Regions from separate parts of the Micromonospora sp. L32 genome, predicted to be linked through region 1. Evidence: riboswitches for the same ligand, from Rfam matches in the RefSeq annotation. Region 1 holds a riboswitch; the other holds the start of a gene.

The links. A riboswitch is a leader RNA that binds a small molecule or an ion and turns the genes downstream of it on or off. The one in region 1 is predicted to bind cobalamin.
Region 2: linked by a shared signal. The riboswitch ahead of cobN (cobaltochelatase subunit CobN) and the one ahead of ACTMTB_RS06645 (ribonucleoside-diphosphate reductase subunit alpha) in region 1 are both predicted to bind cobalamin.

Annotation. Positions count from the first base shown of each region.
Region 1 covers NZ_JBQHDD010000002.1:431,558-442,769, forward strand. The annotation lists gene ACTMTB_RS06585 (ParA family protein) at 1-13, shown strand, start outside; gene ACTMTB_RS06590 (CpaF family protein) at 34-1,566, shown strand; gene ACTMTB_RS06595 (type II secretion system F family protein) at 1,664-2,563, shown strand; gene ACTMTB_RS06600 (type II secretion system F family protein) at 2,563-3,420, shown strand; gene ACTMTB_RS06605 (hypothetical protein) at 3,448-3,642, shown strand; gene ACTMTB_RS06610 (TadE/TadG family type IV pilus assembly protein) at 3,936-4,343, shown strand; gene ACTMTB_RS06615 (TadE/TadG family type IV pilus assembly protein) at 4,340-4,816, shown strand; gene ACTMTB_RS06620 (hypothetical protein) at 4,813-5,244, shown strand; gene ACTMTB_RS06625 (LysM peptidoglycan-binding domain-containing protein) at 5,260-6,423, shown strand; gene ACTMTB_RS06630 (Rieske 2Fe-2S domain-containing protein) at 6,603-7,442, opposite strand; gene ACTMTB_RS06635 (hypothetical protein) at 7,525-7,860, opposite strand; partial or broken gene ACTMTB_RS06640 (sigma factor) at 8,048-8,272, opposite strand; cobalamin riboswitch at 8,416-8,639, shown strand; gene ACTMTB_RS06645 (ribonucleoside-diphosphate reductase subunit alpha) at 8,774-11,134, shown strand; gene ACTMTB_RS06650 (ribonucleotide-diphosphate reductase subunit beta) at 11,137-11,212, shown strand, end outside.
Region 2 covers NZ_JBQHDD010000005.1:73,486-84,697, reverse strand. The annotation lists gene ACTMTB_RS15260 (TetR/AcrR family transcriptional regulator) at 1-228, shown strand, start outside; gene ACTMTB_RS15255 (AraC family transcriptional regulator) at 328-1,266, opposite strand; gene ACTMTB_RS15250 (NmrA family transcriptional regulator) at 1,348-2,169, shown strand; gene ACTMTB_RS15245 (FUSC family protein) at 2,218-3,342, shown strand; gene ACTMTB_RS15240 (MFS transporter) at 3,439-4,650, shown strand; gene ACTMTB_RS15235 (aldo/keto reductase) at 4,731-5,627, shown strand; gene ACTMTB_RS15230 (hypothetical protein) at 5,720-6,055, shown strand; gene ACTMTB_RS15225 (MBL fold metallo-hydrolase) at 6,060-6,689, opposite strand; cobalamin riboswitch at 7,119-7,248, shown strand; gene cobN (cobaltochelatase subunit CobN) at 7,583-11,212, shown strand, end outside.

The DNA.
Region 1 (11,212 bases):
GGATGTGGTGTGAGCGGCCCGGGGAGGCGCGTCATGCGGTTTGAGCCGGTCTCCCACGACCCGCGTCAGCAGCCGGCGGCGACCTCGACGATGCCGCCGCTGCCCCCGCCGAACGGCCGGCACCACCAGCCGGCGCCGCCCGTCGCGCCGCCCACGCCCACCCCGCCGCCGCGACCGAGGGTGGACTTCGCGGTGGTCCGCGAGCTGCGCCGGGAGCTGAGCGAACGGCTCACCCAGTGGCAGCGCGGCCGGGAGTTCGACGCCAACGCCGAGGAGGTCGAGCGGGCCCGGCTCGCCGTCGCCGTGGTCTCCGGGTACGCCGACTCGGTGCGCCGCGCCGGCACCCCGATGGCCGCCGACGAGGAGCGGATCCTGCTCGACCATGTCACCGCAGAGCTGGTCGGGCTGGGCCGGCTCCAGACGCTGCTGGTCGACGACACCATCGAGGAGGTGCACATCCTCGGCTGCGACCAGGTGCGCATCACCCGGCACGGTGGGGGCGTCGACTGGGTCGAGCCGATCGCCGACAGCGACGACGAGCTGGTGGAGATCCTCCAGGCGGCGGCCCGCCGGGCCGGCGCGACCGAGCGGTCCCTGTCGACGTCCAAGCCGACGCTCGACCTGCAACTGCCCGACGGGAGCCGCCTCGCCGCGGTGTTCCTGGTCAGCCACCGCCCGTACGCGGTGATCCGCAAGCACAACACGCTGGACGTCAGCCTGGAGGAGATCGCCGGCTCCCGCCCCGACCTGGACGAGATGATCGACCCGCTGCTGCGCGACTTCCTGCGGGCGTCCATGCGGGCCGGGCTCAACATCATGGTCGCCGGGTTGGCCGGAGCGGGCAAGACCACTGTCATCCGGGCCCTGATGGACGAGATCCCGCCCGACGAGCCGTACGTGCTGCTGGAGGAGAGCCGGGAGCTGCTGCCGGCCCGCCGGGGTCGCAAGCACCGGGCGGTGATGAGCTTCGAGTCCCGCGAGGGGCACGGCGAGCGCGGGATGGACGGGCGACCGGCGGGCGAGGTGAGCATCGCCGACCTGATCCCGGTGTCGCTGCGGATGGGCGTGCTGCGGATCATCGTCGGCGAGGTCCGGTCCCGGGAGATCGTGCCGATGCTCCAGGCGATGACCACCAGCCGCGGCTCGATGTGCACCATCCACGCTCGTACCCCGGCCGGGGTGAGCGAGCGGATCATCGAGCTGGCGCTGGCCCACGGCCGGGAGATGACGGTCGACCAGGCCCGCCGGATGGCCGGCAACGCCCTCGACCTGATCGTCTACGTGACCGTCGAGGACGAGACCGCGATCGGCGGGCGCAAGCACCGGTTCGTCTCCCACGTGGAGGAGGTGATCGGGGTCGGCGAGGGCAACCGGATCGTCACCACCAGCGTCTTCGGCCCCGGCCCGGACGGCCGGGCCGTCCCCCGCCACCTGCCGGAACGCATCCGCGACCAGTTGCTGCGGGTCGGCTACGACGCCCGGCTGCTGACCCGCTTCATCGAGGCCGGCACCGGCGCCTGGCGCCGCCCCCGGCACAGCCGACTGGGCCCGGCGGTGCGCCGGTGAGCGCGGGCGTCGGCTCGGGGATGGACGGGAGCGCTCCGGTGAGCGCGCGGAGTGCGCCGGGGTGGCGAGCCCCGCAGTCGCGAACGGAGCCGACCCCGTGACCAACATCGAGCTGATCGCCGTCGTTTCCGGGGCGGCCTGCGTCGCCGGCCTGGTGCTGGCCGTGGTCGCGCTGGTCGGCACCCGGGCGCCCGCACGTTCTGCGCCGGGGGCCGGGCGCGGGCTGCGCCGGCTCTGGCTGGGCTCGGGCGCGGGCCGCCGCGCGCAGCGGGCGCACCAGGTCCGGCTGGCGGTGGCGGTGGCGGCGGGCGCGCTGGCCTTCCTGCTCACCGGGCTGCCGGTGGTGGGGCTGATCGTGGCGGTGGCCGTGCCGGGGGTCCCCTGGCTGTTCTCGGTGGGCCGGGCCGAGGAGCGGGCGATCGCCCGGATCGAGGCGGTCGGCGAGTGGACCCGCCGGCTGAAGGACGTCTCCGCCACCGGGCAGGGCCTCCAGCAGGCGATCATCGGCACCATCGCCACCGTCCCGGAGGAGATCCAGGACGAGGTACGGCTGCTCGCCGCCCGCCTCCAGGCCGGCTGGACGGCCCGTACCGCGCTGCTCGCCTTCGCCGACGAGATCGGCGATCCGGTCTGCGACCAGGTGGTGGCCGCGCTGATCCTGCACCTGACCGACCGGGGCGAACGCCTCGGCGACGTGCTCGGCTCGATCGCCTCGGCTGCCGCCGCCGAGGTGGGCACCCGGCGCGAGGTGGAGGCCAAGCGCACCCAGCCCCGGTTCGCGGTCCGCTTCCTCACCGGGATGACCCTGGCCGTGCTGGCGTACGGGCTGCTGAACACCGAGTACGTCCGCCCGTACGGCACCGTGTTCGGGCAGCTGGTGATGGCGGTGCTCAGCGCGGCCTTCGTCGGGCTGCTGATCTGGGTGCGGTCGATGAGTCAGCCTCCGCCGCCGGCCCGCTTCCTCCCGGCCCCCGACCCGGAGGAGGCGATCGCGTGATCGTCAACTGGCAGCTCGCGATCGCCGTGCTCGGCGGGGCGATGGTGGGGCTGGGCTTGTTCCTGGCGGTCCGGGAGGCGTTGCCGGCCGCCCCGGCGCTCGGCCCCGCGCTGCGCCGGCTGCACCAGCCCCCGGGCACCGTCGCCCCGAGCCGGGGCCTGGACTGGTTGGGCGGGTTCTCCCGCTGGCTCAGCCCGCCGCACCGGCAGCTCGCGCTGATCGACAAGTCCCCTGAGCAGTACGCCCTGTCGGTGCTGGTCTCCGCCCTGATCGGGCTGGCCACCCCGACCGTGCTGGGGGCGGTGCTCTTCCTCGGCGGGGTACGCCTGCCGGTGGTCGTACCGGTGCTGGGCAGCATCGGGATGGCGCTGGTCTGCGGGCTGCTCGCGCACCGCGCGGTGCTGGCGCGGGCGGACGCCGCACGCGACGAGTTCCGCGCGGCCGTCTGCACCTATCTCGACCTGGTGGCGCTGCAACTGTCGGCGGCGCACGGCCCGGTGCAGTCGCTGGAGCGGGCGGCGGCGGTCTGCGACGGCTGGGTCTTCGACCGGATCCGCGAGTCGCTGCGGATCGCGCAGATGCAGATGCACTCGCCCTGGGACGAGCTCCAGGAGCTGGCCGAGCGGATCGGCATCCCGGAGCTGGGCGACGTCGGGGCGATCATGCGCTCCTCCGGCAGCGAGGGCGCGCAGGTCCACGAGACGCTGCGCAGTCGTGCCGACTCGCTGCGGGACCAGATCCGTACCGACAACCTGGCCCGCGCCGAGGGGGTGACCAGCCGGCTGGACATCCCCGGTTCGCTGCTGGTCTTCGTCCTGCTCGGTTTCATGCTCTACCCGTTCGTGGCCCGCCTGTAGGTCCCCACCCCCGACAAGGAGCACGCCATGCAACTGATCGCCTACCTGCACGTCACGCTGGTCGCACGGTTGGCGGAGCTGCGCCGCGAGGGGGACCGAGGCGACAGCCCGGTGCCGACCGCAGTGATCATCTTCGGCCTGGTCGCGGCGGCGATCGCGGTCACCGGTCTGGTGATGACGCGGGCCACCGACTGGATGGACAGCGTCCCCACCGCGCCGTGACTCCTTCGATGAGCTGGCCGGACGCACCCCGGGCCGGTCGGGCGGCCCCCACCGCCCGGCCCCGGGGCGCGTCCGGCCGTCCGCACCCCGGGCCGGCGACCCGGACCGCGCGCGCCGTCGGAACCCCCGACACCGCCGGGCCCGGCCACCCGATCCGGTCCGGCCGCGCCGCACAGCCTGACCAGGCGACCCGGCCTGGCCGGCCCGACCGGAACGGCAGAGCCGGTCGGAACGGCGGGGCCGCCCGGAACGGCGCGGCCGGTCCGAGCGTGCCGGTCGCCGTGTGTGGCGTGGTGCGGGCCGTGCGGCGACGGCTCGCCGCCGGGGGTACGGACCGGGGCGCGAACCCGGTCGAGCTGGCCGTCGTCATGCCGGCGGTGCTGGTGCTGCTCTTCGCCTCGGTCCAGGTGGCCGCGTGGTTCGTCGCCCGGTCCACGGCGCTGAACGCCGCGCAGAGCGGGGTGAACGCGCAGCGGGTGCTCCAGGCGCCGGCCGGGGCGGGCGAGGCCCGGGCCACCCGGTTCCTCAATGCGGCCGGTGACTGGCTCGTCGGCTGGGACAGCCCGGGGCCGACCTGCGTCACCGGGGCCACCGAGGTCACCTGCACGGTAACCGGCCGGTCCCTGTCGGTCATCCCGGGCGTCAGCTTCCGGGTCCGGCAGACCGCGCACGGCACCGTCGAACGCTGGACGAACCCGTGACCGCCGTCGCGGACGGCCGCGCCCGGGGCTCGGTCTCCATCGAGGTGGCGGTGCTCGCCCCGGCGTTCATCGCGCTGATCGTGCTGGCCGGGGTGACCGGGCGCACCGCGATCGCCGACGAGGCGGTGGAGGCGGCCGCCCACGACGCCGCCCGGGCCGCCTCGATCTCCCGGGACGCCGGCACCGCCCGCGACGCGGCCCGCGACGCCGTCCGCCGCCAGCTCGACTGGCGACGCCTGAACTGCGCCGGCGCGCCCCGGATGACCTTCAGCGGCTCGGTACGTGGCCGGTCGACCAGCTTCGACGCGGCGTACCGCAGCCCGGCCGGGCAGCCGGCGAGCGTGACCGTCTCGGTGACCTGCGTGGTGTCCCACCGCGACCTGCGGCTGCCGGCGCTGCCCGGGATGCCGCTGCGGACCACCGCCGCGGCGACCTTCACCTCCCCGCTGGACCGCTACCGGAGCCGGGGATGACCGCCCGTCGGGCCGGCCGCGACGAGGGACGGGTGAGCCTGTTCCTGGCCGTCGCGATGACCGGCGTGCTCGCGGTCATCGGCGTCGCGTACGACGGCGCCGGTCAGCTCCGGTCGCTGCAACGCGCCGACGACCTCGCCGCCGAGGCGGCCCGCAGCGGCGGCCAGGCCGTCGACCGGGCCCGCGCGATCGAGGGCGGCCCGAAGGAGATCGACGAGGGCGACGCGCGGGCGGCCGTCCGCGACTACCTCTCGGCGGCGGGCGCGACCGGGCACTCGGTGAGCTTCCCCGTGATCGACGGCGAGAAGCAGATCCGGGTACGCGTCACCGTCACCTACCGCCGGCACATGCTCGGCCTCTTCGGCATGGACGACACCGTCACCGTCTCGGGTGAGGCCACTGCGCGGGCACTCACCGGGGCACCGTAGGAAGGGAAGGCCGCCATGACCGCACCGCGTGGCTCCGCCGTTCGGCGGACCGGCCAGTTGCTCACCGGCTTCGGGTCGCTGGTCGTCCTGGTCGCGCTGCTGGTGGGCGCGCCGGTGGCGCTGCTCGCCTTCGCCGGTAATCCGCTGCCCGACCACCTGCCCAGCCTGTCGGAGGTGGGCACGGCGCTGACCAGCCGGGACGACGGTCGGTTGTTCCTGCGCGCGCTGGCCGTGGTCGGCTGGTTCGGCTGGGCGACGTTCGCCTTCTCCGTGCTGGTGGAGCTGGCGGCGCAGGCGACGCGGCGGCCGGCGCCCCGGCTGCCCGGGATGAGCCGGCAGCAGCGGGCCGCGGCGGCCCTGGTCGGATCGGTCGCGCTGATCATCGCGGCGAGCCCGGCGGCCAGCGCGGCGGCGGCCATGACGTACCCGGCGACGGCCGGCACCGGGCTCCCGGCGACGGGCGCGGCAATGCCGGCGACGGGCGCCACGGTGGTCCTCGCGGCGCCGCCCGTCGGATCGACGGGGGCGGTTCCGGAGGGTGCCGGCGCCGAGGCTGTCCGGCCGCAGCCGGCCCCGCCGGTCTACCGGGTCGCCAGGGGCGACTACCTGGGCGAGGTGGCGGAACGCTACCTGGACGACTTCGACCGCTACCAGGAGCTGGCCCGGCTCAACCGGCTGCACGACGCCGACCGGATCCGGCCGGGCCAGCTGATCAAGCTGCCGGCGCGGGCGGAGGACGGCGGTGCACGCACGCACGCGACCGGCCGGCTGGTGGCCGGACAGCCGACGCCGCGCAAGCCGTCGCCCCAGCCGCCGGCCGCGTCCCCGGGCTCGCCGAAGGGGTCCCCCGGCGGCATCGGGTCGCCGGTCCCCGACGAGCAGGCCGGGCCGGGTGCTCCGGGCGGTCAGGTCGGACCGGGCGGGACCGGCGCGACGCCGGGACAGCCGGCACCCCGGACGATGCCGCCGCAGGTGGAGCGGCCGGCGGGGGCACCCCCGGCGATGGCGGCCGGGGCCTCCCGGGCCACCGACGACGACGGGATGAACCGGCCGCTGGCGGTCTCCGCGGTGCTCGCCGTGGCCAGCATCGTCGGCGCGCAGATCGGCGCGGTGCTCGGGCTGCGCCGCCGCCCGGCCCGGGCCGTCGCGGCCGCCCGCGCTCGCCACCGCCGCGACTGAGCCGAATACGCGCCTGTGCCGCGCCGACGAACAGCGGGCCGGCGTGATCTGCGGCGCTCGCGACCGGAACCGGCAGGTCACTGGCCCGGGCCACGGTGCCCTGCCGTGCCCGCAATGCCGTGGGCCGACGGGCCGCCCGGCCCGGGCCACCGCGGTCCGGCCAGGTGCCCGGTGGGAGGTCAGGGCAGCTTGGTCTGGAGGATTCCGTCGACCACCCGGGTCGGCAGGAGCTGCTGGTCGTTCGCGGCGGGGCCGTGCACGACCTCGCCGCCGTTGAGCCGGAACGTGGAGCCGTGCCAGGGGCAGACCACGCAGGCGTGGCCCTCGATCTCCTGCACCTCGCCCTCGCCGAGCGGGCCGCTCTGGTGCGGGCAGCGTTCCAGCATCACGGTGACGTCGTCGCCGTGCCGGTAGAGGATCACCGAGACGTCGTCGACCTCGCGGGTGATCAGCTCGCGCTGCGGCAGCGTGGCCAGGTCGGCGATGGCCTTCCATTCGTCGGTCATCCGGTGCAGCTCGGAGATGCTCTGGTTCACCTGTGCACCCTGCTTGTACGCCAGGTGCCCGCCGATGTACGCCCCGGTGCTGGCCGCGCTCAGCCCCAGGTACGCCAGCGCCCGCCCCATGCCGTGCCGGCCGCGCATCCGGGCGGCGAGCGAACTGGCGTAGAACACCAGCGCGACGGAGTTGGAGGCGGCGTGCACCAGCCCGACCCGGCGCTGGTCCCGGGCCAGGGCGGCCCAGTCGTTCAGCCCGGCGACGGCGGCCGGGAGGGCGCTCACCGTACCCAGCCCGACCAGGGTGGTCGCGGCCCGGCGCTGACCGGGCAGCAGGTCCAGCACGGCGGCGCTGATCCACGCGCCCACCGGCACCTGCACCATCGCCGGGTGCAGCGGATGGCCCAGCCAGACGCCGTGCAGCAGGTCACGGACCCGCTGCCCGCGCAGGGTCGACTGGACGGCCCGCTGGAGCCGGTCGCCGACCGGGTCCAGCGCGGCGTTCTGCTCGATCTTGTTCATCAGCGCTCGCACGTTCCCCGACTTCCCGGCAGATGCGGTCGCAAACCGGGCGGCGGGGACGAATTCCGCCGCCCGGCCGAAATCAGCGCCAGTCGTGGGCCTCCGGGTGGAAGGTGGCGCTGCGGAAGAGGCCGTCCAGGTTGCCGCCGAGCTTGCGCAGGGTGGCCTTGTCGTGCGCGGTCATTTCCACGTACAGACCCTGGACTCCGTAGACCTGGAGGCTCGCGCCGCCGTCCAGGGAGGACGTGCGGCGGGCGGGGTGGCCGTTGATGCGGGAGGTGGGATCGCCGATGACCGCGCCGTAGGACAGCTCGACGTCCCAGCGGTCGTTCGCCCTCCTGCTCACCAGGTACGCCATCGGCTTCAGGCCGGCCGGGGGCGTGGCGAAGCGCACCGGCAGCCGGAGGGGCCAATCCACGGCGTAGCGGAGGTCGAGGGCGATCCGCCGGGCGACGGCGCGCGCGCAGCACCAGCACGGCCCGCTGCCAGGGCGGCACCTGGGCGAGCGCGGCGTGCAGCAGCTCCCGGTCCTCCACCGCGTCGCCGGTCGGGGCGGGCGCCGGCTCGGGTGTCGTGTCGACCAGGCGGACCCGGGACCAGAGCCGGCGCTTCTCGTCGAGGAAGACCCGGACCAGCACGGTACGCACGTACGCGTCGACGTTGTCCGCCTCGCGGGCCCGCCGCCAGCCGATGTAGAGCCGGGTGACGGCGGTCTGGACGAGATCGTCGCCACGGTACGCGTCCCCGGTCAGGTGGCAGGCGATCCGGCGCAGCGCCGGCAGCCGCGACGTGACGTACTCGACGTACTCCTGTTCCAGGTCCGCCCGCATCCACCCACCCCGTCCGTGAACATTCACCCCGCTGACGGGGTCGGGCACCGTCCAGGTTGTACGCGGCGCATATTTCTCCGCCGATGCGACACGCCCACAGCATATGGTGTGTTGGCTTTCTGCGACCCACTACATCTAGGATCACTTTTACTGCTGGTGCGACCCCCCAAGGGTCCGCCAGGCGTCGACGTCCGCCAGGCGTCGCGCCGAACAGGGAACCCGGTGCGAATCCGGGACTGCCCCGCAGCGGTGAGCGGGAACGACCGCCGTCACGAGCACTGGGCCCGACGGGGCCCGGGAAGCGACGGCCAGTAGGCGAACGCGTCTGCCCGCGAGTCCGAAGACCTGCCAGCAGGGCGTGCCCACCAGGCACGCGGACCACCTCGGGGCCTCGTGGGAGGGCCGTCGAGCCGTACGGAGCACCGCCGGCACACCGACCGGTGGCGATCCGGCGTGCCGTCGTGCCCTCCCGCGGTCCACACCGACCACCCAGGAGAGCACGTGACGGCGTCATCCACCATCGCCCCACCCCCGGTCGGGGCACTGCGGGACCTGCTGCACCGACACCACCACGACCTGCCCGACACCGACCCGGAGCGGATCCTCGCCCTGGTCGAGTCGGGGCGCACCGCCGGCGCGGACACCGACGAGCTGACCCGGCTGGCCATCGCGGCGGCGGCCGGGCTCACCGCCGAGGAGCCCGGGTACGCCCGGCTGGCCGCCCGCCTGCTCGCCGGGCGGATCGCCGACGAGACCACCGGCCAGGGCATCGACAGCTTCAGCGACAGCGTTTCCGCCGCGTACGCCGAGGGCCTGCTGGACCCGGGCTTCGCCGGCTTCGTCGCGACGCACGCCGCCGCCCTCGACGCCCTGGTCGACCACGCCGGCGACGACGCCTTCGAGTACTTCGGACTGCGCACCCTGCACGACCGCTACCTGCTGCGCCACCCGCGCAGCCGGGCGGTGCTGGAACGGCCGCAGCACTTCTGGCTGCGGGTCGCCACCGGCCTGTCCGACACCGTGGAGCAGGCCGGCGAGCTGTACCGGCTGATGTCCCGGCTGGCCTACCTGCCCAGTTCACCGACGCTGTTCAACGCCGGTGCCCGGCACCAGCAGCTCTCCTCCTGCTTCCTGGTCGACTCGCCGCGTGACGAGCTGGACTCGATCTACGAGCGCTACACGCAGGTGGCGAGGCTGTCCAAGTTCGCCGGTGGGATCGGCATCTCGTGGTCCCGGGTGCGCTCGCGGGGGTCGCTGATCCGGGGCACCAACGGCCGCTCCAACGGCATCGTGCCCTGGCTGCGCACCCTCGACGCCAGCGTCGCGGCGGTCAACCAGGGCGGCCGGCGCAAGGGCGCGGCCTGCGTCTACCTGGACACCTGGCACGCCGACATCGAGGAGTTCCTGGAGCTGAAGGACAACACCGGCGACGAGGCCCGGCGTACGCACAACCTGAACCTGGCCAACTGGGTGCCCGACGAGTTCATGCGCCGTGTCGAGGCGGACGCCGACTGGTCGCTGTTCGACCCGAAGGAGGTGCCGGAGCTGGTCGACCTGTGGGGCGCGGAGTTCGACGCCGCGTACCGGGCGGCGGAGGCGGCCGGCAAGGCGGTCCGGACGCTGCCGGCCCGCACCCTGTACGGCCGGATGATGCGCACCCTGGCGCAGACCGGCAACGGCTGGATGACGTTCAAGGACGCGGCGAACCGCACCTGCAACCAGGTCGGCGCGGGCGGCGGCGTGGTGCACCACTCCAACCTGTGCACCGAGATCCTGGAGGTGACCAGCGACGACGAGACGGCCGTCTGCACGCTCGGCTCGGTCAACCTGGCCGCCCACCTGGTCGACGGTGGCGTGGACTTCGCCAGGCTCGCCACGACGGTCCGGCTGGCGGTCGGGGCGCTGGACCGGGCGATCGACCGGAACTGGTTCCCCACCGAGCAGGCGGCCACCGCGCACCGGCGGTGGCGGCCGCTGGGGCTGGGCGTGATGGGGCTGGCCGACGTCTTCGCCGCGCTGCGGCTGCCGTTCGACTCGCCGGAGGCGCTGGCCCTGTCCACCCGGATCGCCGAGGAGGTCGCCCTGGCCGCGTACGACGCCTCCGCCGACCTGGCGGCGGAGCGCGGCGCGCACCCGGCGTACCCGCTGACCCGGGCCGCCGGCGGGGTGCTGCACCCGGACCACTGGCCGGACGCCCGGCCCACCCGGCCGGAGGCGTGGGCGACGCTGCGGGAGAGGGTGGCCCGGCACGGGCTGCGCAACTCGCTGCTGGTGGCGATCGCGCCGACGGCCACCATCGCCTCGATCGCCGGCTGCGCCGAGTGCGTCGAGCCGCTGGTCTCCAACGTCTTCAAGCGGGAGACCCTCTCCGGGGAGTTCCTCCAGGTCAACCGGCACCTGGTCGCCGACCTGAAGCGGCTGGGCCGGTGGACCGCGCAGACCCGGGACGCGATCAAGCGGGCGGACGGCTCGGTGCAGGAGCTGGACCTGCCGGCGGAGCTGAAGGCGCTGCACCGCACCGCCTGGGAGCTGCCGCAGAAGGCGCTGATCGACCTGGCCGCCGCCCGCGCCCCGTACGTGGACCAGTCGCAGTCGCTCAACCTGTTCCAGGCCAGCCCGACCATCGGCCGGCTCTCCTCGATGTACGCGTACGCCTGGCGGGCCGGCCTGAAGACCACCTACTACCTGCGGTCCCGTCCGGCGACCCGGATCGCGCAGACCACGGTCGCCGCCGCGCCGGCGGCCGCACCCGTGCCCTCGCCGCGACCGGCGGCGCCGGCCCTGCTCACCCTGTCCGTCGGCGAGAGCGACGCGGTCGCCTGCTCGCTGGAGAACCCCGAGATCTGCGAGGCCTGCCAGTGACGATGCTGCTCGACCCCGGCATGGACCTGACCCTGCGCCCGATGCGCTACCCGGACTTCTACGAGCGGTTCCGGGCCG
Region 2 (11,212 bases), on a different contig from region 1:
GCGCACGGCACCGTGCTACGCGAGCAGGCCCGGGCGCTGCTGGCCGGCGCCGGCGCATCGGACCCACGGCGGCAGGGTGACCAGTTCGTCGCCTTCATCGACGGGCTGCTCTTCGACCGCCTCGTCGGCGCCGGTGCGCTCAGCGCGCCGCCGCCCGGCAGCCCGGAAAGCCGCGAGGACCTGCGCTCCGCCGTCCGCGCCCTGCTCCGCGCCTTCACCGGCGCCTGACCTCTCCGACCGGCCGGGTGTCCGGTCCTCGGCAGGCCGTGATCGCCTGGCGGTCGGCCGAGCATCCTCAGTGAATCGACGGCCCGGCGGTGAGTTCGGTCAGGCGACCGGGGTGCGGGTGCGGTGGTCGCGGGGGCTGATGCCGCGCACCCGGCGGAAGGCGGTGCTCAGCGCGAACGGGCTGCCGTAGCCGACCCGGCGGGCGACCGCGCCGAGGGTGGCGTCCGGTTCGCGCAGCAGGTCCGCCGCGAGGCTCAGCCGCCAGCCGGTCAGGTAGGCCATCGGCGGCTCGCCGACCAGCTCGGTGAAGCGGCGGGCCAGCGCGGCCCGGGACACCCCGACCTCGGCGGCCAGCGACGCCACCGTCCAGGGACGCGCCGGATCGTCGCGCAGCAGGCGCAGGGCCGGTCCGACCACCGGGTCGGCCGCCGCCGCGTACCAGGAGGGGGTGGCGCCGGGCCGGTCGAACCAGGTCCGCAGCACGGCGATCAGCAGCAGGTCGAGCAGCCGGTCGAGGACGGCCTCCTGGCCGGGGGAGTCCCGCACCACCTCGTCGGCGAGCAGCCCGACCAGCGGGCTGTGCCACTCGTCGGCCCGGACCACCAGCAGCGCGGGCAGCGCGGCGAGCAGCCGCCGGTTGACCTCGCCCGGCAACTGGTACGTCCCGGTCAGCAGCGCCGTCCTGCCCGGCGTGCCGGTGCCCCAGGTGCGCACCCCTGCCGCCGGGGTGGTGGTCAGCGGCTCGCCGCGCAGCGTGGTGCACCGCTGTCCGGGGTGGATGACCACCTGCGGCGCGGTGGCCGGGTCGTCGGCGACGGTGTACGCGTCCGGGCCGCGCAGCACCGCCACGTCCCCGGGGTGCAGCAGCTCGGCGGAGCTGTCGTCGGGCACGACCCAGGCGGTGCCGCGCACCACGGCCACCACGGTCAGCGGCGCGCGGTCCTCGATCCGCAGCGCGAACGGCGGGTCCAGCAGCGAGCGGAGCAGGAACGCGCCCCGGGCGCGGGGGCCGTCGAGCAGACCGGTCAGGAGATCCACGGTGGCGAGCGTAGACGCCTGCGTATGCCTGCACGACGGCGAACCATTCAGCGTCTCACCGCCGATCGGTTGACTGTCCCCATGACGGAACACCTGACGACACTCGTCCTCGGCGGCACCGGCAAGACCGGTCGACGGGTCGCGCGGCGGCTCACCACGATCGGCGTACCGACCCGGATCGGCTCCCGCGCCGGCACACCACCCTTCGACTGGACCGACCGGGACACCTGGACGCCGGCGCTGCGCGGCGTCGGCGCCGTCTACCTCGCGTACCAGCCGGACCTGGCCGCGCCCGGCGCGGTCGCGACGGTCGGCGACCTCGCCCGGCTCGCCGTCGCGCACGGCGTGCGGCGGCTGGTGCTGCTCTCCGGGCGGGGCGAGCCCGAAGCGGCCGAGGCCGAGCGGGCCGTCGCGGCGAGCGGGCTCGACCCCACCGTGCTGCGGGCCAGCTGGTTCGCCCAGAACTTCAGCGAGGGACACCTGGTGCAGCCGCTGCGCGCCGGCGTGCTCGCGCTGCCCGTCGGCGACGTGCCGGAGCCGTTCGTCGACGCCGACGACATCGCCGAGGTCGCCGTCGCCGCGCTCACCTCCGACCGGCACGCCGGCGCCACGTACGAGCTGACCGGCCCCCGACTGCTCACCTTCGCTCAGGCGGTCGACGAGATCGCCGCGGCGGCCGGCCGTCCGGTGCGCTTCGTGCCGGTCACCAGCTCCGCGTACGCGGCCGAGCTGACCGCCGCGGGTGTCCCGGCGCCGGCGGTGGCGCTGCTGACGTACCTGTTCACCGAGGTCCTCGACGGCCGCAACGCCCGGCTGGCCGACGGGGTGCAGCGGGTGCTCGGCCGGCCGCCGCGCGACTTCCGGGCGTACGCGGCGGAGGCAGCCGGGGCCTGGCGGCCCTGACCCGCCGGCCGGGCTACGGTGGGGCCCGAACGGGGCGAGGAGGCGGCGATGGTCCGGTGGGGCTGGTTCCGGGACGCCGCCGGGCGGCTGCGGCAGGGCTGGCTGCCGGTGGTCGAGACGACCCTGGCCGCGACGGTGGCGTGGATCCTGGCCACCCGGCTGGTCGGCCACCCGCAGCCGTTCTTCGCCCCCGCCGCCGCGCTGATCGTGCTCGGCCAGGCCCGGGGCCAGCGGGTCCGCCGGGCGGTCGAGGTGCTGCTCGGGGTCGCCGCCGGCGTCCTCGTCGCCGACCTGGTGGTGCAGGCGCTCGGGCCGCGCACCAGCTGGACGGTGTTCACGGTCATCCTGCTCACCATCGCGCTCGCGGTGGCGGTCGGGGCGAGCACGGTCGCCGTGGTGCAGGCCGCGGTCTCCGCCCTCTACCTGGTGGTGGTCTCGCCACCGACCGAGTCGCTGGTGCCGTTCCGGTTCGTCGACGCGCTCATCGGTGGCGCGGTGGCGGTGGTGGCCAGCCAGCTGATCGACGCCCGGCGGCCGCTCGCCCCGCTGGTCGCCGAGTTCCGCCGCACCTATCAGGGGATGGCCGAGGTGCTGGAGGAGGTCGCCGCGGCCCTCGACGCCCGGGACGAGCCCGCCGCGCTGGCCGCCCTGGACCGGGCCCGCCAGCTCGACGCCGCGGTGGAGCGGCTGCGCACGGCGGTGCTCGCCGCCGGCGAGGCGGTCCGGCTCAACGTCCGGCGCCGGCGGCACATCGGCCGGCTGCGCACCGTCGACGCCACGGTCGGCCAGCTCGACTACGCGGTCCGCAACGTGCGGGTCCTCGCCCGGGCCGGCGTGACGTTCAACCGGCTGCCCACCCCGGTGCCGCCCGAGCTGGGCGCGGCCCTGCGGGACCTGGCCGAGGCGGTCCGGGCGGCGGGCGAGGCGCTCGCCGCCGACCTCGACGGCGCCGAGGAGGCCGGCGACCGGCACGCCGCCCGCGCCGAGGCCGCCGCCCTGACCGCGGTACGCGTCGCCGGGCGGCTCTTCACCGCCGGCCAGACCCTGCCGCTGGCGATGATCGTCGGGCAGGTCCGGGCCACCGCCATCGACCTGCTGCGGGGCGTACGGGCCGACGACGACGCGGCGGTGCTGGCCCGGGTCGACGAGGCGCTCGGGCTGCCCGCGCTCTGACCAGCATGTGGTAAGGAGCGCATCCGGCTTGTGGTCGTGACGAAACCGGTGTGTGATCGACGGCGAGACGCCGTACCACCGGAAGGACCGCAAGCCGTGAGCCCACTCGTCACCGCGCCGAGCCCCGCCGTACCCCGGCAGGTGCTGGCCGCCCGCACCGGCGTCGCGGTGGTCTTCGCCCTCAACGGCCTCGCCGTGGCGTCCTGGTTCTCCCGGGTCCCCGCGGTCCGCGAGGCGCTCGGGCTCAGCGCCGGCCGGCTCGGCCTGCTGCTGCTGGCCATGTCCGGTGGCGCGGTGCTCGCCCTGACCACCGCCGGGCTGGTCACCCAGCGCCTCGGCGCGGCCCGCACGGTGGTGGCGTCCACCGTGCTGGTGGCGGTCGGGATGGCCGGTGTCGGGGTGGCCGCGGGGGTGGCCGGCTCGCTGCCCGGCGTGGCGGTCGCCCTGTTCGCCCTCGGCTACGGCTCCGGCACCTGCGACGTGGCGATGAACGTCGAGGGCGCCGCCGTCGAGAAGCGGCTGGGGCGCACCATCCTGCCGCGCTTCCACGCCGCCTGGAGCCTCGGCTCGGTGGCCGGCGCGGGCATCGGCGCGGGGGCCGCCCGCGTCGGGCTGCCGATCGGCGTGCACCTGGCGGTGCTGGCGGCGGTGGTGCTCGGCGGCACGATCCTCGGCGCCCGGGCCTTCCTGCCCGCCCAGCCGGCACCGGACACCGCCGCCACCCGGCGCGGTGGCCTGCTCGCCGCCTGGCGGGAGCCGCGCACCCTGCTGCTCGGCCTGCTGGTGCTGGTGATGGCGTTCGCCGAGGGCAGCGCGAACGACTGGCTCGCGGTCGCCTTCGTCGACGGGTACGGCACGAGCGAGGCCGTCGGCGCCGCCGTCTTCGGGGTCTTCGTCACCGGCATGACCATCGGGCGGACCGCCGGCACCGTCGCCCTCGACCGCTGGGGACGGGTGCCCGTCCTGTTCGCCACCATCCTGCTCGCCGCCTTCGGCGCGGCGGTGGCGGTGCTGGCCGGCTCCGGGCCGGTGGCGATCGCCGGGGTGGCGCTCTGGGGGCTCGGTGCCTCGCTGGGCTTCCCGGTGGGGATGAGCGCCGCCGCCGACGACGAGGAGCGGGCTCCGGCGCGGGTCAGCGTGGTCGCGGTGCTGGGCTACACGTCGTTCCTCGCCGGGCCGCCGCTGCTCGGCCTGCTCGGCGACCGGGTCGGCATCCTGCACGCGCTGCTGGTCGTGCCGCTGCTGCTGCTGCCCACCCTGGCGCTGGTTCCGGTGACCCGGCCGCCGGCGCACCCCGCCAGCACATAGAACCTAACAGCGGCCGGCCGTGGCCGGTATCGGGTACGCGGCCGACTGCGCAGCCCAGCCGTGCTGGCTAGGGTCGCCGGATGCCTACCGAAGAGATCACCGCCGGCGCCGCGGGCAGCTGGACCCTGGGCGACCGCGTCGTCCGCCGGATGGGGTTCGGCTCGATGCGGACCACCGTCGACCCCCATCCGGACCGCGCGGTGCGGGTGCTGCGCCGCGCCGTCGAGCTGGGCGTGAACCACATCGACACCGCCGCCTTCTACGTCTCGCCCGGCGGCACCCTGAACGTCGGCACCGGCCCCGCCCGGTACGCCACCGAGCTGATCCGCGCCGCGCTCGCCCCGTACCCGGCGGACCTGGTGATCACCACCAAGGTCGGCTTCGCGTACGACCCGGCGACCGGACTGCGCGAGGACGTTACGCCGGCCGGGCTGCGCGCCCAGGTGCAGGAGAACCTGCGCCGGCTGGGCCGCGACCACCTCGACGTGGTGAACCTGCGGATCGTGAAGCGCCCCGGGCGGGACTCGGTGGCGGAGTCCTTCGGCGCGCTGGCCGAGCTGCGCGACGCCGGGCTGATCCGCCACCTCGGCCTGTCCAACGTCCGCCTGGACCACCTCGACGAGGCGCAGGCCATCGCCCCGGTCGTCTGCGTGCAGAACAGCTACGCCGTCGACAACCGGGGCGACCAGGACGCGCTGCTGCGCGAGTGCGGGGCGCGCGGGGTGGCGTACGTGCCGTTCTTCGCCCTCGCCGGCGTCCGGCGGGAGGCGGGCGCGGCGGCCGAGCACACCGCCGCCGTCCACGAGATCGCGCGGGCCCACGGCGCCACGCCGCACCAGGTACGCCTCGCCTGGACCCTGCACCAGGGGCCGCACGTGCTGGCCATCCCCGGCACCGGCGACGAGGCGCACCTGATCCAGAACGTCGCGGCCGGCGCGCTGCGGCTCTCCGCCGAGGAGCTGGCCGCGCTCGACTGAGCACGCCCGGTCAGCTCACGCTCACCGGCCTCGCAGCCGACTGTCAGGTGACGGTGCTCCACTGGAGGGACGCCGAGGAGAGGAGCGGGCAGATGGGCTGGTTCAGCCGGCGGTCGCGGGCCGCCGTCCCCACCCCGACGAAGCTCGACCGGGAGGCCACCCGCGAGGACCTGGCCGCGCTGGAGGAGTTCGTGACCAGCCGGCAGGGCGTGGAGTTCTACCTGGAGCCGGAGACCACCGCCACGGACACCACGGTGGTGGCGATCGCCCACGACGGCGAGTGGATCCGCCGCCGGACCGGCTCGCCGCAGGTGGCGGCGAAGCTGGCCGGCCGGCACGCCGTGCCGCTCTACGAGGCGACGAAGACCGGGTACCCGGAGCGGATGCGGGTCTGGAACCGGGCCCACCCGGAACGCCGGATGCGCTGACCGCTCACCCCTCGACGGCGGCGCGGGCCTCGTCGAGGGTCATCGGGTCGGCGTGGCTGGAGACGTACCAGTGGTAGCGGTCGTCGAGCAGCCGGCGCACCAGCGCCAGGTCGGGGCCGTCCCCCTCCTGGCGCAGGTGCGCCGGCGGCGGGTAGAAGCAGTCACCGAGCAGCATCACCGCCGAGTCGGGCACCAGCACCACGGTCGAGTCGGGGGCGTGCCGGCCGCCGACGTGGCGCAGCCGTACGCCGGTGGGCAGCTCCAGTTCGTCGGTGAAGGTGCGGGTGGGCGGCAGCACCGCGAAGTCGTCCCAGGAGTCCATGGCCAGGGCCCGGGCCCGGAAGCTGGGGCCGAGTCGCGGCTCGGCGCGGACCTGCTCGCGCAGGTAGCGGTGACTCCACGGGCGGGCCGCCTCGGCGCGCAGCGGAGCCTCCCCGGCGACGTGGCCGACGATCTCCACGCCCGGCCAGGCGCAGGCGCCCCACACGTGGTCCCAGTGGTGGTGGGTGTAGACCAGCCAGTGCGGCTCGGGCAGCCCCGCCGCCGTCAGCGCGGCGCGGATCTCCCGGGCGTGGCCCGGGCTGTGCCCGGCGTCGACCAGCACGCCGCCGCGCTCGTCGGTGATCAGCGCCACGCTCGGTTGGATGGTGCCCGGGTCGGGATCGCCCGGGTAGAGCCAGACCCGGCCGGCGAGGTGGTGGAACGTGGGCTCGGCGATGGCTGGGGTCCTTTCCCGATCGACCGGCGATTCTTCGGCCGGCGGGACCGATCGTAGGCGTTCGGCCCCCGGCCGATGGCCCCGCCGTCGACGCTGACCGGCGGATACCCGCCCGCACCGTCCCCTTTGCTCTGCTGCCGCCGCGGCAACAGCGAAGCGCTCCCAGTGGTGCCTCCGAGGCAGCAGAGCAAAGGGGGCGCGACATCGAGGTCGGACATTGTCCGAAGTGCGGGGACGGTCGCTGATGATCGTCGGGCTTCGATGGGCCGGCCTGCCCGGCGCGAGCCGGGGCGGCGTTGACCCGGCGCCGAGGGGTGTGGCAGCATTCGCGGCCTGACGGCAGTGAAGGAAGCCGGTGCGATTCCGGCGCGGTCCCGCCACTGTCACCGGGGAGCGATCCCCCCTCGCGCGTCACGGCCGTGTTCCTGCGGTTGGAAGGCCGGGGGAGAGCGTTGATCCGGAAGCCAGGATACTTCGGCCGTCGGAGCGACCCCAGGGCGTGGACACCCGAGGAGGACCCCGATGACGCGCAGCGTCTCCACCGCCGACGAGCTCCGTCGTACCCGTTCCGGGCGCGCTGACGCGCCCCTGCCCGGCCGCGCCGTCGCGCCGGCCGACCGTCCGGACACCCCGTCCGGCGCCCGCGCCCCGCGTTCCGCCGTTCACCGCTGACCGCCGCACCGTGCCGCCCACCGGTTCACCGCCGGTGATCCGCCCGGCGGCCCGTCGTACCCGCTGAACCGCGCCCGTCCCCTCGCCTCGCCCGACCGGCCCCGCGCCGGTCCGGGCGTCACTCTCCGGAGCCGTCCGTGCGCATCCTGCTGCTCTCCACCGCCGACACCGACCTGCTCGCCGCCCGCGCCAGCGGCGCCGACTACCGGCTGGCCAACCCCGCCCGGGTCGCCGCCGACGCCGTGCCGGCGCTGCTCGACGGCGTCGACCTCGCCGTCGTACGCCTGCTCGGCGGCCGGCAGGCGTGGCCGGACGGGCTGGCCGCCGTGCTCGCCTCGGGCGTGCCCACGGTGGTGCTCGGCGGCGAGGCGGTGCCCGACGCGGAGCTGATGGCCGCCTCCACGGTGGCCTCCGGAGTGGCCACCCAGGCGCTGTCCTACCTGGTCGAGGGGGGTCCGGAGAACCTGGCCGAGCTGGCCCGGTTCCTCTCCGACACGGTGCTGCTGACCGGCGAGGGCTTCGACCCGCCCGCGCCCACCCCCGCGTACGGGGTGCACGGCGACCGGGCCGCCGCGGTGTCGACGGCGACCCGCCCCACCGTCGGGATCGTCTTCTACCGGGCGCACGCCCTCGCCGGGAACACCGGCTTCGTCGACGTCCTCGCCGACGCGGTCGAGGCGGCCGGCGGCGACCCGCTGCCGATCTTCTGCGGCTCGCTGCGCGGGCTCACCCCCGGCGACGGGCCGCTGCCCCTCTTCGCCCGCTGCGACGCCCTGGTCGTCACCGTGCTCGCCGCCGGCGGTGCCGTCGCGGCGGACGCCTCCGGCGGGGGCGACGAGGATGCCTGGGACGTCGGCGCGCTCGCCGCCCTCGACGTGCCGATCGTGCAGGCGCTCTGCCTCACCAGCACCCGCGAGCAGTGGGCCGGCAGCGACGCCGGACTTTCCCCGTTGGACGCCGCGATGCAGGTGGCCATCCCCGAGTTCGACGGGCGGATCGTCACCGTGCCGTTCTCGTTCAAGCGCGTCGACGCCGACGGGCTCTCGGTCTACGCCGCCGATGCGGAGCGGGCCGCCCGGGTGGCCGGCATCGCCGTCCGCCAGGCCCGGCTGCGGCACGTGCCCAACGCCGACAAGCGCCTCGCCGTCGTGCTCAGCTCGTACCCGACCAAGCACTCCCGGGTCGGCAACGCGGTCGGCCTGGACACCCCCGCCTCGGCGGTACGGCTGCTCGCCGCCCTCGCCGACGCCGGTTACGACCTCGGCGACGAGCCGGTCCCCACCGACGGGGACGCGCTGATCCACGCGCTGATCGCCGCCGGCGGGCACGACGTCGAATGGCTCACCCCCGAGCAGCTCGCCGCCGCCGAGGCGCGGGTACCCGGGCAGACCTACCGGCGCTGGTTCGCCCGGGTGCCGGCGCCGCTGCGGGACCGGATGCGCACCCACTGGGGCGAGCCGCCCGGCGAGCTGTACGCCGACGGCGGCAACCTGGTCCTGGCCGGGCTGCGCTTCGGCAACGTGGTGCTGATGATCCAGCCGCCGCGTGGCTTCGGCGAGAACCCGATCGCCATCTACCACGACCCCGACCTGCCGCCCAGCCACCACTACCTGGCCGCGTACCGCTGGCTGGCCGCGCCGGTGGCCGACGGCGGCTTCGGCGCCGACGCGGTGGTGCACCTCGGCAAGCACGGCACGCTGGAATGGCTGCCCGGCAAGGGGCTCGGCCTCGCCGCCGACTGCGCCCCCGACGCCGTCCTCGGCGACCTGCCGCTGGTCTACCCGTTCATCGTCAACGACCCCGGCGAGGGCACCCAGGCCAAGCGCCGGGCGCACGCCGTCGTCGTCGACCACCTCGTCCCGCCGATGGCCCGCGCCGAGACGTACGGCGACCTGGCCAAACTCGAACAGCTCCTCGACGAGTACGCCACCGTCCAGGCGCTCGACCCGGCCAAGGTGCCGACCGTGCGGGCGCAGATCTGGGAGCTGGTCCGGGCCGCCGAGCTGCACCACGACCTGCACACCGATGACATGCCGGCCGCCGACGACTTCGACGACTTCGTGCTGCACCTCGACGGGTACCTCTGCGAGGTCAAGGACGTGCAGATCCGCGACGGGCTGCACATCCTCGCCGAGGCGCCCACCGGCGAGGCCCGGGTCAACCTCGTCCTCGCCGTGCTGCGCGCCCCCCAGGTCTGGGGCGGCACCCGCGCCCTGCCCGGCCTGCGCCAGGCGCTCGCCGCCGCGTACGGGCTGGACGAGCAGGACCTGCTCGCCGAGCCGGGACGGCGGATCGCCGTGCCCGAGCCGCTGACCGAGGCGGCCGACGGGCCGGCCGCCACCGCCGCCGACGCCGTCGACCTGGTCGAGGCCCTGGCCCGCCGGCTGGTCGTCGGCATGGAGACCCTCGGCTGGGACGCCGACAAGGTCGACGCGGTGGTCGAGGAGGTCACCGGCCGGGCGATCGGCGACGCCGCCGACGTGCTGCGCTTCGCCGCCCGCGAGGTGGTGCCCCGGCTGGCCCGGACCACCGACGAGATCGACCGGGTGCTCGGCGCGCTGGACGGCCGGTTCGTGCCGCCCGGCCCCTCCGGCTCACCCACCCGCGGCCTGGTCAACGTGCTGCCCACCGGCCGCAACTTCTACTCCGTCGACCCCAAGGCCATCCCGTCCCGCAACGCCTGGGACGTCGGGGTGGCCCTCGCGGACTCGCTGCTCGCCCGGCACCTCGCCGACACCGGCGCGTACCCCCGCTCGGTCGGGCTCACCGTCTGGGGCACCAGCGCCATGCGTACCCAGGGCGACGACATCGCCGAGGTGCTGGCCCTGCTCGGCTGCCGGCCGACCTGGGACGACCGGTCCCGGCGGGTCACCGGCGTCGAGGTGGTGCCGCTGGCGGAGCTGGGCCGCCCCCGGGTGGACGTGACCGTGCGCATCTCCGGCTTCTTCCGCGACGCCTTCCCGCACGTCGTGGCGCTGCTCGACGACGCGGTACGCCGGGTCGCCGCCCTCGACGAGCCGGCCGGGGAGAACTTCGTCCGGGCCCACGTGGACGCCGACCTCGCCGAACACGGCGACGCCCGCCGGGCGACCGCCCGGATCTTCGGCTCCAAGCCGGGGGCGTACGGGGCGGGGCTGCTGCCGCTGATCGACGCCCGGAACTGGCGCACCGACGCCGACCTCGCCGAGGTGTACGCCGTCTGGGGCGGCTACGCCTACGGCCGGGACCTGGACGGGCGGGAGGCGCGCGCCGACATGGAACGCTCCTTCGCCCGCATCGCCGTCGCCGTGAAGAACCAGGACACCCGCGAACACGACATCGTGGACTCCGACGACTACTTCCAGTACCACGGCGGGATGGTGGCGATGGTCCGCCACCTCACCGGCGCCGCGCCCGCCGCGTACGTGGGCGACTCGGCGATGCCGCACGACGTACGCACCCGCACCCTCGGCGAGGAGACCCGGCGGGTGTTCCGGGCCCGGGTGGTCAACCCGAAGTGGATCGCCGCGATGCGCCGGCACGGCTACAAGGGCGCGTTCGAGCTGGCCGCCACCGTGGACTACCTGTTCGGCTACGACGCCACCGCCGGCGTCGTCGACGACTGGATGTACGAGCACCTGGCCGCCGCGTACGTCTTCGAGGAGACCACCCGGGAGTTCCTGGAGCAGTCCAACCCGTGGGCGCTGCGCGGCATCACCGAGCGGCTGCTGGAGGCCGCCGACCGGGGCCTGTGGGCGGCGCCCGAACCGGCCACCCTCGACCGGCTC